Regions from separate parts of the Acidovorax bellezanensis genome, predicted to be linked through region 1. Evidence: predicted binding sites of a transcription regulator. Region 1 holds the regulator's gene; each other region holds the start of a gene.
What was found. Region 1 encodes sigma-54, which starts transcription at its own class of promoters, with help from an activator protein. Its sites were predicted from a motif close to TGGCANGNAANCTGCTTT; they were not measured.
Positions count from the first base shown of each region.

Region 2: a site for sigma-54 is predicted at 1,044-1,061, ahead of N0K08_RS04580 (urease subunit gamma). Genes of this name have one in related genera too.
Region 3: a site for sigma-54 is predicted at 1,300-1,317, ahead of glnA (type I glutamate--ammonia ligase). Genes of this name have one in related genera too.
Region 4: a site for sigma-54 is predicted at 1,436-1,453, ahead of N0K08_RS13140 (pilin). Genes of this name have one in related genera too.

Region 1 covers NZ_JAODYH010000003.1:972,922-975,103, forward strand. Annotated here, with positions in the region: gene N0K08_RS08085 (THUMP domain-containing class I SAM-dependent RNA methyltransferase) at 1-441, opposite strand, end outside; gene N0K08_RS08090 (RNA polymerase factor sigma-54) at 497-2,095, opposite strand; gene lptB (LPS export ABC transporter ATP-binding protein) at 2,139-2,182, opposite strand, start outside.
Region 2 covers NZ_JAODYH010000003.1:216,125-218,306, reverse strand. Annotated here, with positions in the region: gene N0K08_RS04590 (urease subunit beta) at 1-48, opposite strand, end outside; gene N0K08_RS04585 (HupE/UreJ family protein) at 61-669, opposite strand; gene N0K08_RS04580 (urease subunit gamma) at 692-994, opposite strand; gene N0K08_RS04575 (hybrid sensor histidine kinase/response regulator) at 1,219-2,182, shown strand, end outside.
Region 3 covers NZ_JAODYH010000001.1:256,838-259,019, reverse strand. Annotated here, with positions in the region: gene N0K08_RS01130 (EI24 domain-containing protein) at 1-357, shown strand, start outside; gene N0K08_RS01125 (competence/damage-inducible protein A) at 364-1,185, shown strand; gene glnA (type I glutamate--ammonia ligase) at 1,364-2,182, shown strand, end outside.
Region 4 covers NZ_JAODYH010000005.1:364,219-366,400, forward strand. Annotated here, with positions in the region: gene N0K08_RS13130 (M48 family metalloprotease) at 1-125, opposite strand, end outside; gene moaC (cyclic pyranopterin monophosphate synthase MoaC) at 260-739, shown strand; gene N0K08_RS13140 (pilin) at 826-1,395, opposite strand; gene N0K08_RS13145 (FHA domain-containing protein) at 1,785-2,182, opposite strand, start outside.

The sequences.
Region 1 (2,182 bases):
GTGCAGGTGCACGCGCAGATCGGGATAGCGGGTTTCGACGTCCGGGCGCACGCCGGTCTTGGCGCGGAAACGGTCGGCGATCGCATCCTTGACGCGCAAGGCCGCGAAATTCAGGCTGGTCAGCGGGCTGTGCTGCGACGTGACTTCGATCTTGAAGCTTTGGCGCGTGGTGAACCAGATCTCCCAGGCCACCTCGCTGGCCGCACGGTACAGATCGTTCTCGCTGCGGTACATCGTGGTCGACAGTTGCACCAGTACCCGCTGGGCCAGACGGCTGTGCAGGTTGAGCAGCAGCGCATCGCGCCAGGAGGCACGCAGCATCACACCGCCGCGCCCGACCAACAGGTCGTTACCCGTCAGCCCGGTGATACGGTGGGCCTCTTCGGCCAAATAGTCCTCAACGCCGGCGGCGCAGGGCAAAAACAGTTGCAGTTGATTCATAGCAGGGGAGCAAGCATACGCGTTTGCGGGGGATTACGCGCATGCGAGGGCTTGCCTACAGGGCTTTGCGCAGATTGGCCGGGGCGATTTTCAGCACGTCGCGGTATTTGGCCACGGTGCGGCGCGCGCACTCGATGCCCTGCTCCTTGAGCATTTCCGCCAGTTGGCTGTCGGACAGCGGCTTGGTCGGGCTTTCCGCCGCGACGAACTGCTTGATCAGCGCCCGCACCGCGGTGCTCGACGCATTGCCGCCGGTCTCCGTGCCCAGGCCCGAACCAAAGAAATACTTGAGCTCATAGGTGCCCATGGGCGTGGCCATGTACTTGGCCGTGGTCACCCGGCTGATGGTCGACTCATGCAGACCCAGCTCGTCGGCAATGTCGCGCAGCACCAGCGGCCGCATCGCCAGCTCGCCATGGGTGAAGAAGTTCTTTTGCCGCTGCACGATGGCCTGCGACACGCGCAAGATGGTGTCGAAACGCTGCTGGATGTTCTTGATGAACCAGCGCGCTTCCTGCAACCGCTGCTGCAGTCCCGCATGCCCTTCGCTGCCCTTGTGGCCGCGCAAGGCATTGGCATAGATGTCATGCACGCGCAGGCGCGGCATGACTTCGGGGTTGAGCTGCACGCTGAACTGGGGCTGGCCGTCACCGCTGCTGCGCGCCAGCTTGCGCACGATCACATCGGGGACGATGAGGTTGCGCTCCACGTCGGCAAAGCGCCGGCCGGGTCGTGGCTCCAGCCGGCCAATCAAGGCGATGGCGGCGCGAACGCGTTCGTCGCTGGCCCCGCAGGCCTGCATCAGGCGGCGCACGTCGCGCCGCGCCAGCAGTTCCATGGGTTGGGCGCAAATGCGCAGCGCCACCTGCACCGTTTCGTCGTCGATGTCCTGATCGGCCAGATGCGTGCCTGCGCGCCGCGCCAGGTCCTGCAATTGCAGCGTCAGGCATTCGGCCAGGCCACGCGCGCCCACGCCCACGGGCTCCAGCGATTGCAGCAGGCGCAGCGCCACCGTGAAATGGTGGACCAGCTCTTCCTGCTCTTCGAGCGCATCCGGGCCGGCCAGGCCCGCGGCCAGCTCTTCCAGTGGGTCTTCGAGGTAGCCGTGCTCGTTGAGCGATTCGATGAGAAAACGCAAGGCCGCGCGATCGACGTCGTTGACGCGCAGCGACAGCGCCTGGCGGTGCAGGTAATCGGTCAGCGACTCCTGGCTGCGAGCCAGCTCCGTGGCATCGGCCTCGTCATCGCCCTGACCGCTGCGCGCGCGCGCTTCACCGCCCCACTCGCTGTCGTCCGGGGCCAGGGCAGCGCTGCCGTCACCGTCCCAATCGGGCGCGGCATCCACGGGCGCAGCCACATCACCGCCATCGGCATCGCTGCTGGTGCTGGTCTTGTCGGTGCTCGCCGGGCCGGCATACTGCGCGTCTTCCAGCGCATAGTCGTCGCGCTGCGCCGGCGCATCGGCCTGGGCCAGGCCGAACTCCTCGCGCTCAGCCTCTTCCGTGGTGCGCTCGAGAAAAGGGTTGTCGTCGAGCATGTGCTCGACTTCCTGGGTCAGCTCCAGGGTGGAGAGCTGCAGCAACCAGATCGACTGCTGCAGTTGGGGCGTGAGTGCGAGATGCTGCGATACGCGTAGTGACAGTCCCGGCTTCAACAGCATTCCCCCTTGACACGACACAAGCTACAGCACATGGCCATCACATCCTGAAATGCTCGCCGAGGTACACCCGGCGTACATCGG
Region 2 (2,182 bases), 760 kb from region 1:
GTTGAGGGCGTGTTCGCCTGTGTCGAGAATCAGTTCACCGGGGACCATGGGGGCGCTCCTTCAGGCCAGGCGGATCAACATGAATGCGCCCAGCGTGGCCGTGGCCGCGCCGCCCAGGCTGGCGAGCAGGCGGTGGCGCTGCAGCAGGCCGTGGCCCAGCAGCATGCCGGCGAGGTGCAGCAGCGCCGAGCCCAGGGCCATGCCGGCCAGCGCGGCGACGGCCGCCAGGCCGGTGTCACCGGCGAGCTCCATGCCATGCGCCGCGCCATGGAAGAAGGCGAACACGCCGGCCAGCGTGGCCGCGGCGCCCCAGGGCATTTTCTTCTGCAGGGCCAGCAGCAGACCCAGCACCAGCACCGAGGCCGCGATCATCGGCTCCACACCGGGCAATTGCAGGCCCGCGAAGCCGGCGAGCGCGCCGGCCACCAGCAGCGCCACGAAGGCAGCGGGCGCGCGCCAGGCCGGGCGCACCGTGAGCGCACTCCAGGCGCCTACGGCGACCATGGCCGCGAGGTGGTCGGCACCCGTGAAGGGGTGGGCAAAGGCATGCAGGGCCGCGTCGAGGGCGTGGTGATGGGCGCCGGCATCCGCGGACGGATGGGCGAGCGCGGCCAGCGGCAGGGCGGCCAGGGCGGCGGTGGCGGAAGCGATCAGGGGTTTGGCTTGCATGGCAGTCGGTGCTCGGGAGAAATCAGACGATGGGGTCGTGCACGGTGACGAGCTTGGTCCCGTCGGGAAAAGTGGCTTCGACCTGGATGTCGGGAATCATCTCGGCGATGCCGTCCATGACGTCGGCCCGGGTCAGTACCTGGCGGCCTTCGCTCATCATCTGGGCCACGGTCTTGCCGTCGCGCGCGCCTTCCATGACGGTCGCGCTGATCAAGGCAATGGCTTCGGGGTAGTTGAGCTTGAGTCCCCGGGCCTTGCGGCGTTCGGCCAGCAAGGCGGCGGTGAACAGGAGCAACTTGTCTTTTTCACGCGGCGTGAGTTCCATGGCGTCAAGGCGGGCGCGGGGCCCGCGAGGCTATGCAGATAGCAAGCATGCAGCAAGGTACGTGCCATGGGAAAGGAGGGGGCCCACACAACACTTGATGCGTCGCTACTTTTCCTTGTCGCGCGCCCGTTCCAGCGATCTGCCGGGCGGCTGCAAAACCAAGGGTATTCCCTGGTTTATGGCTTGGCGGCGCAGCGTGGCACAGAAGCTGCACGCAGATCGCCATGGACCACAGCAGCCAGGAGTCGAAGATCGCGGACGCGCAGCGTGCCCCGGGTGGGGCTGCGCCCGAAGGCGCCGGGCCGGCCGCGGTGCAGCAGGTGGTCAAGGTGCGGCGCGACTACAACCGCTGGGTGGCGACCGAGACGCTGGAGGACTACGCGCTGCGCTACACCCCGCAGCGCGCGCGCCGCTGGTCGGAGTGGGGCGTGGCCCATACCGCGTTCGGCGCGGCCTCGTTCCTGGTGCTTGAAGCCGTGGGTGCGACCTTGCTGGTGCAGTACGGTTTCATCAACGCGTTCTGGGCCATTGTCTGCACGGGCCTGATCATTTTTTCCGCCGGCCTGCCCATCAGCATCTACGCGGCGCGCCATGGCGTAGATATGGACTTGCTGACCCGTGGCGCGGGCTTCGGCTACATAGGCTCGAGCATCACTTCGCTGATCTACGCGAGTTTCACTTTCATTTTCTTTGCGCTCGAAGCGGCCGTGATGGCCTATGCGCTCGAACTCGCGCTGGACATTCCGCCGCGCTGGGGCTATCTGGTCTGCGCTTTGGTGGTCATTCCCTTGGTGACCCACGGCGTGTCGGCCATCAGCCGGCTGCAGGTCTGGACGCAGCCGCTGTGGCTGCTGATGCTGGTCGTGCCTTTTGTCTATGTGCTGGCGCACCAGCCTGGGGTGTTTTCCGATGTCTTGCACTATCCGGGGGCGCAGGCACAGCGCGAAGGCCAGGTGGCGGGCTTCAGTCTGCCTCTTTTTGGTGCAGGCCTGACCATGGGCATTGCACTCATCACCCAGATGGGCGAGCAGGCCGACTACCTGCGCTTCATGCCGGTGCGCACCCAGGCCAATCGCTGGCGCTGGTGGGGCGCGGTGATGCTGGGCGGGCCGGGCTGGGTGCTGCTGGGCGTGGCCAAGATGCTGGGCGGCGCCTTGCTCGCCTATCTGGCGATCTCGCATGCCGTTC
Region 3 (2,182 bases), on a different contig from region 1:
GACGCCCTGGCCGAGCATGCGAGCAAGGCCGAGCGACGCACGCTGTTCCTGCGCCACCGCTACAGCCTGATGGCCATGGGCGTGGTCTGCGGCTACCTGGGCGCGGCGCCGGCCCTGGTCTGGGCTTCGGGCATGGTCTTCCTGGCGGCGTTCTGGGTGCTGATTCCCGTGGCCATCTGGATTTATGCGCTGGTGTTCGCTTTCTCTTCGCTGTGGTTTGCCCATTTCTGCCTGGCGGCGCTGGAGCAGTTGCGCGCCGGCGGGCCCGTCGTTGATGCATCTGACGTGATCGTGCCGCTGGCCCCGCAGCCCGCGGCCGAGGTCGTCGCGCCTTCTCTTTCCTCCTCCACCAAGTGATTCTTCATGGATTTGCAGTTTGGCGCCCTCATCATTGGCGATGAGATTCTCTCGGGCAAGCGGGCCGACAAGCATTTGACCAAGCTGATCGAGCTGTTGTCCGCTCGCGGCTTGACGCTGTCCCATGCCGAGTACGTGGGCGACGACCGCCCGCTGCTGACGGCGGCGCTGTCGCGGGCGTTTGACAGCGCATCCGTGGTGTTCTCGTTCGGCGGCATCGGTGCCACGCCCGACGACCACACCCGCCAGTGCGCGGCCCAGGCCCTGGGCGTGCCGCTCGCGCTGCACCCCGAGGCGGTGGCGCTGATCCAGGAGCGCATGCGCGATGTCGCGCTGGAAAAAGGCGAGGCTTTCGAGCCCGACCGACCCGATAACCTGCACCGCCTGCAAATGGGCAATTTCCCGCAGGGCGCGACCATCATTCCCAACCCCTACAACAAGATTGCCGGCTTCTCCTGCGCGGGCCGCAAGGGCGGGGCCGTGCATTTCGTGCCGGGCTTTCCGGTCATGGCCTGGCCCATGGTGGAAAGCGTGCTCGAGCGGCACTATGCGCCGCTGTTCAATGGCCCCGCGCGGCAGGAGCGTTCGGTGCTGGTGTTTGGCGTGGGCGAGGCTACACTCACGCCGCTGATGCAGCAGCTGGAAGCGACGCATGGCGCAATCCGCGTCTTCAGCCTGCCCAGCGTGGACCATGCCGAGCATGGCCCCCATGTGGAGCTGGGCCTCAAAGGCCCGGCGGTGGACGTGACTGCGGCCTGGCCCGAGTTGCTGGCGGGTCTGCACTCTATTGGTGCAAAAACAAGCACCGAATTGGTGCGTGATTTGTGATTTTTTTCAGCGCCGGCGGATTGCACTGTTTTGGTGACATCCGCGGGTGCGCAGTGTCCCGTCTTTGGCGTGTGGCGGGACACGCGTGGGGCTTCAGGGCAGGGTGTGCAAAGTTGGCACGCAAACTGCTTGATGTTCCGCAACCCTTTTGAACAAGCCGTTTTTCCAGGAGATCCTGATGGCGAAGACCGTTGCAGACGTGATGAAGATGGTGAAAGAGAACGAGGTCAAGTTTGTTGACCTGCGCTTCACCGATACCCGTGGCAAGGAACAGCACGTGACTGTGCCTGTGTCGCATTTCGATGAAGACAAGTTCACTTCGGGCCATGCATTTGACGGCTCCTCGGTGGCCGGCTGGAAGGGCATTGAAGCCTCGGACATGCAATTGATGCCCGATCCCAATACCGCCAACATCGATCCTTTCTTCGAAGAAACCACGCTGTTCCTGCAGTGTGACGTGATCGAGCCCAGCGACGGCAAGGCCTACGACCGCGATCCGCGTTCGATCGCCAAGCGCGCTGAAGCCTACCTCAAGGCCTCGGGCCTGGGCGACACGGCCTACTTCGGTCCCGAACCCGAATTCTTCATCTTCGACGGCGTGCGCTGGACCAATGAACCCGGTCACGTGAGCTACGAAATCGAAGAATACGAAGCGCCCTGGAACAGCGGCACCAAGTTCGATTCCGGCAACCGCGGTCACCGTCCCACGACCAAGGGCGGCTACTTCCCCGTGCCTCCCGTCGACAGCACGCAAGACATGCGCGCCGAGATGTCGCTGATTCTCGAATCCCTGGGCATTCCGGTCGAAGTCTTCCACCACGAAGTGGCAGGCGCAGGCCAGAACGAAATCGGTACGCGCTTCTCCACCCTGGTGGAACGCGCCGACTGGACGCAGCAGCTCAAGTACGTGGTCTGGAACGTGGCCAACACCTACGGCAAGACGGCGACTTTCATGCCCAAGCCTTACGCTGGCGACAACGGCTCGGGCATGCACGTG
Region 4 (2,182 bases), on a different contig from region 1:
CCCAGCGTGGGCAGCTGCAAGCTTTCCTGGGCCAGTGCGGGAGCCACCAGCGACGGCTGCAGGCTCGCGCAGGCCAGGGCGGCGGCCAGCAGGCGGGAGACGGTATGTTGTCGGAAAAAAAGCATTCGTTGGGACCCGGGAGCATCGCCGGACAGTACGGCGACGGCAGTGGCACACCCCACTATGATGCCCGGATTGCGGCATTGTTCCGTCGGACAGCGCCTTGCGCACTTTTCTGCCCTTACCCGGCCATCATTCCATGACTTCACCACTCACCCATTTCGACGCCCAGGGCCAGGCCCACATGGTCGACGTAGCCGCCAAAGCCGCCACCCACCGCATCGCCGTGGCCCGTGGCCGCATTGAAATGCTGCCCGCCACCCTGGCACTGATCGCAGGGGGCAGCGCCAAGAAAGGCGACGTGCTGGGCATTGCCCGCATCGCCGGCATCATGGCCGCGAAAAAGACCAGCGACTTGATTCCCCTGTGCCACCCCCTGGCCATCACGCGCGTGGCCGTGGAGTTTGCGCTGCTGGAATCCGAGAATGCAGTGGAATGCACGGCCACGGTGGAAACCGTGGGCCCCACGGGCGTGGAAATGGAAGCGCTGACTGCCGTGCAGATCGCCCTGCTGACGATTTACGACATGTGCAAGGCCGCGGACCGGGGCATGTGCATCACGGGCGTGCGCGTGCTGGAGAAGCACGGCGGCAAGTCGGGGTCGTGGCAGGTGGCATAACGCAAAAACGCCCCTCGAAAGGGGCGTTTTCACAGGAGAGAGACTGGCAGCTTATCCGGGATAGGCTGCTAGTTCTCTAGCCGGTATTAACGGCAAGTCGATGGCTTGTACTTGGCATTCAAATCGCCACCGCATGACCATACGATCGTCGAAGTAGGCACGGTACCCGCTGCCAGCGAAGTACCAGCAGCGACGGCCGGTACTGCAGCCGAGCCACCGTTACAGGTAACGCCGGCAGGATCATAAGCGCATTGTGTAGGAGGATTGCTACCGGGTGTTGTTCCTGGAACGGCGGCAATAGCATCCGAGCCACCGTTCTTTGGTGTGAGGGTCAGCGTTTTTTGGGTGCTGATCGCGCCCGCTTTGGCAGTCAACGTGGCAGTAATCACGCCAGTATCTTTATTGATTTCAATTTTTTCAACCGAGTCCGTAGGCTTCGGAGAGCCCCAGCCCGCACCAAGATCAGCTGCGCCATTGGTCGCATTCTCAGCCACGGTGACCTTGGCACCCGACATCAGGCTCAAAGCTTCGGTCACGCGGGCGCGGACCATGTAGTCCTGGTAAGCCGGCAAGGCGACGGCGGCCAAAATACCGACAATCGCGACAACGATCATCAGTTCGATCAAGGTGAAACCTTGCTGGATAGAACGCTTCATGGAAAGCTCCTGGTTAAAAAGTGGGGGAACGCCTACCCTGTTAGCAATTGCTGTGCCAGAAGCTTTATCTGAGCCTGGAAGCGGTGGGCGCGGCAGGGGGAAGCAAAAGCAGCGGCGTTCCAACATTTTCTGACATGTTTGCCGCAGGCTGATGACAAATTTGTCACCCATGACGGCGTATCTGTCAAAAGTTGTCCCAAATCAAGGCTTTCAGTCCTCCATGGCGCTCGCGTTACCCACAGCCTCTGCAACTGGCGTGTCCCAGCTCAGGGGCACCGAGCAAGGGCCGCACCTGGGCGGTCCCCCCGAAGCGAGGGTGCCGTCCCTTAGCCGGGCGCCCCCCTCCACCGCAGGTTGCGAGGGGGAAGCGGCCCAGGGGGTGCTTCAGTTCAGGCGGGCTGCAGCAGGAATTGCAGGCGACTGCCGGCCAGCTCCATCCGGTCGCCGTGCTGCAGCGGCTGGGGCGCTGTGCCCACGCCCTGGCCGTTGAGCAGCAGGCTGCCGTCTTCGCCTTCGATGCGGGCCAGGGTAAAGCCCGTGGGCTTGTGCGTAATGGCGGCCACGGCCACGCCGGGCTTGCCCAGGGTGGTGACGGTCTTGACCAGTGGCACTTCGCGGCCGCCGTCTTCCAGCAGCAGGCTGGCGGACAGGGGCGCGGGCACCGGCGCAGGCACTGGCGCGGGCACCGGCCCAGGCGCTGGCTTGGGCGCAGGGGTCTCGGCGTTGTCCGCGCCCGAGAGCACCAGGTACATCTGGTATTTGCCGATGTCGAGCTGGTCGCCCGGCT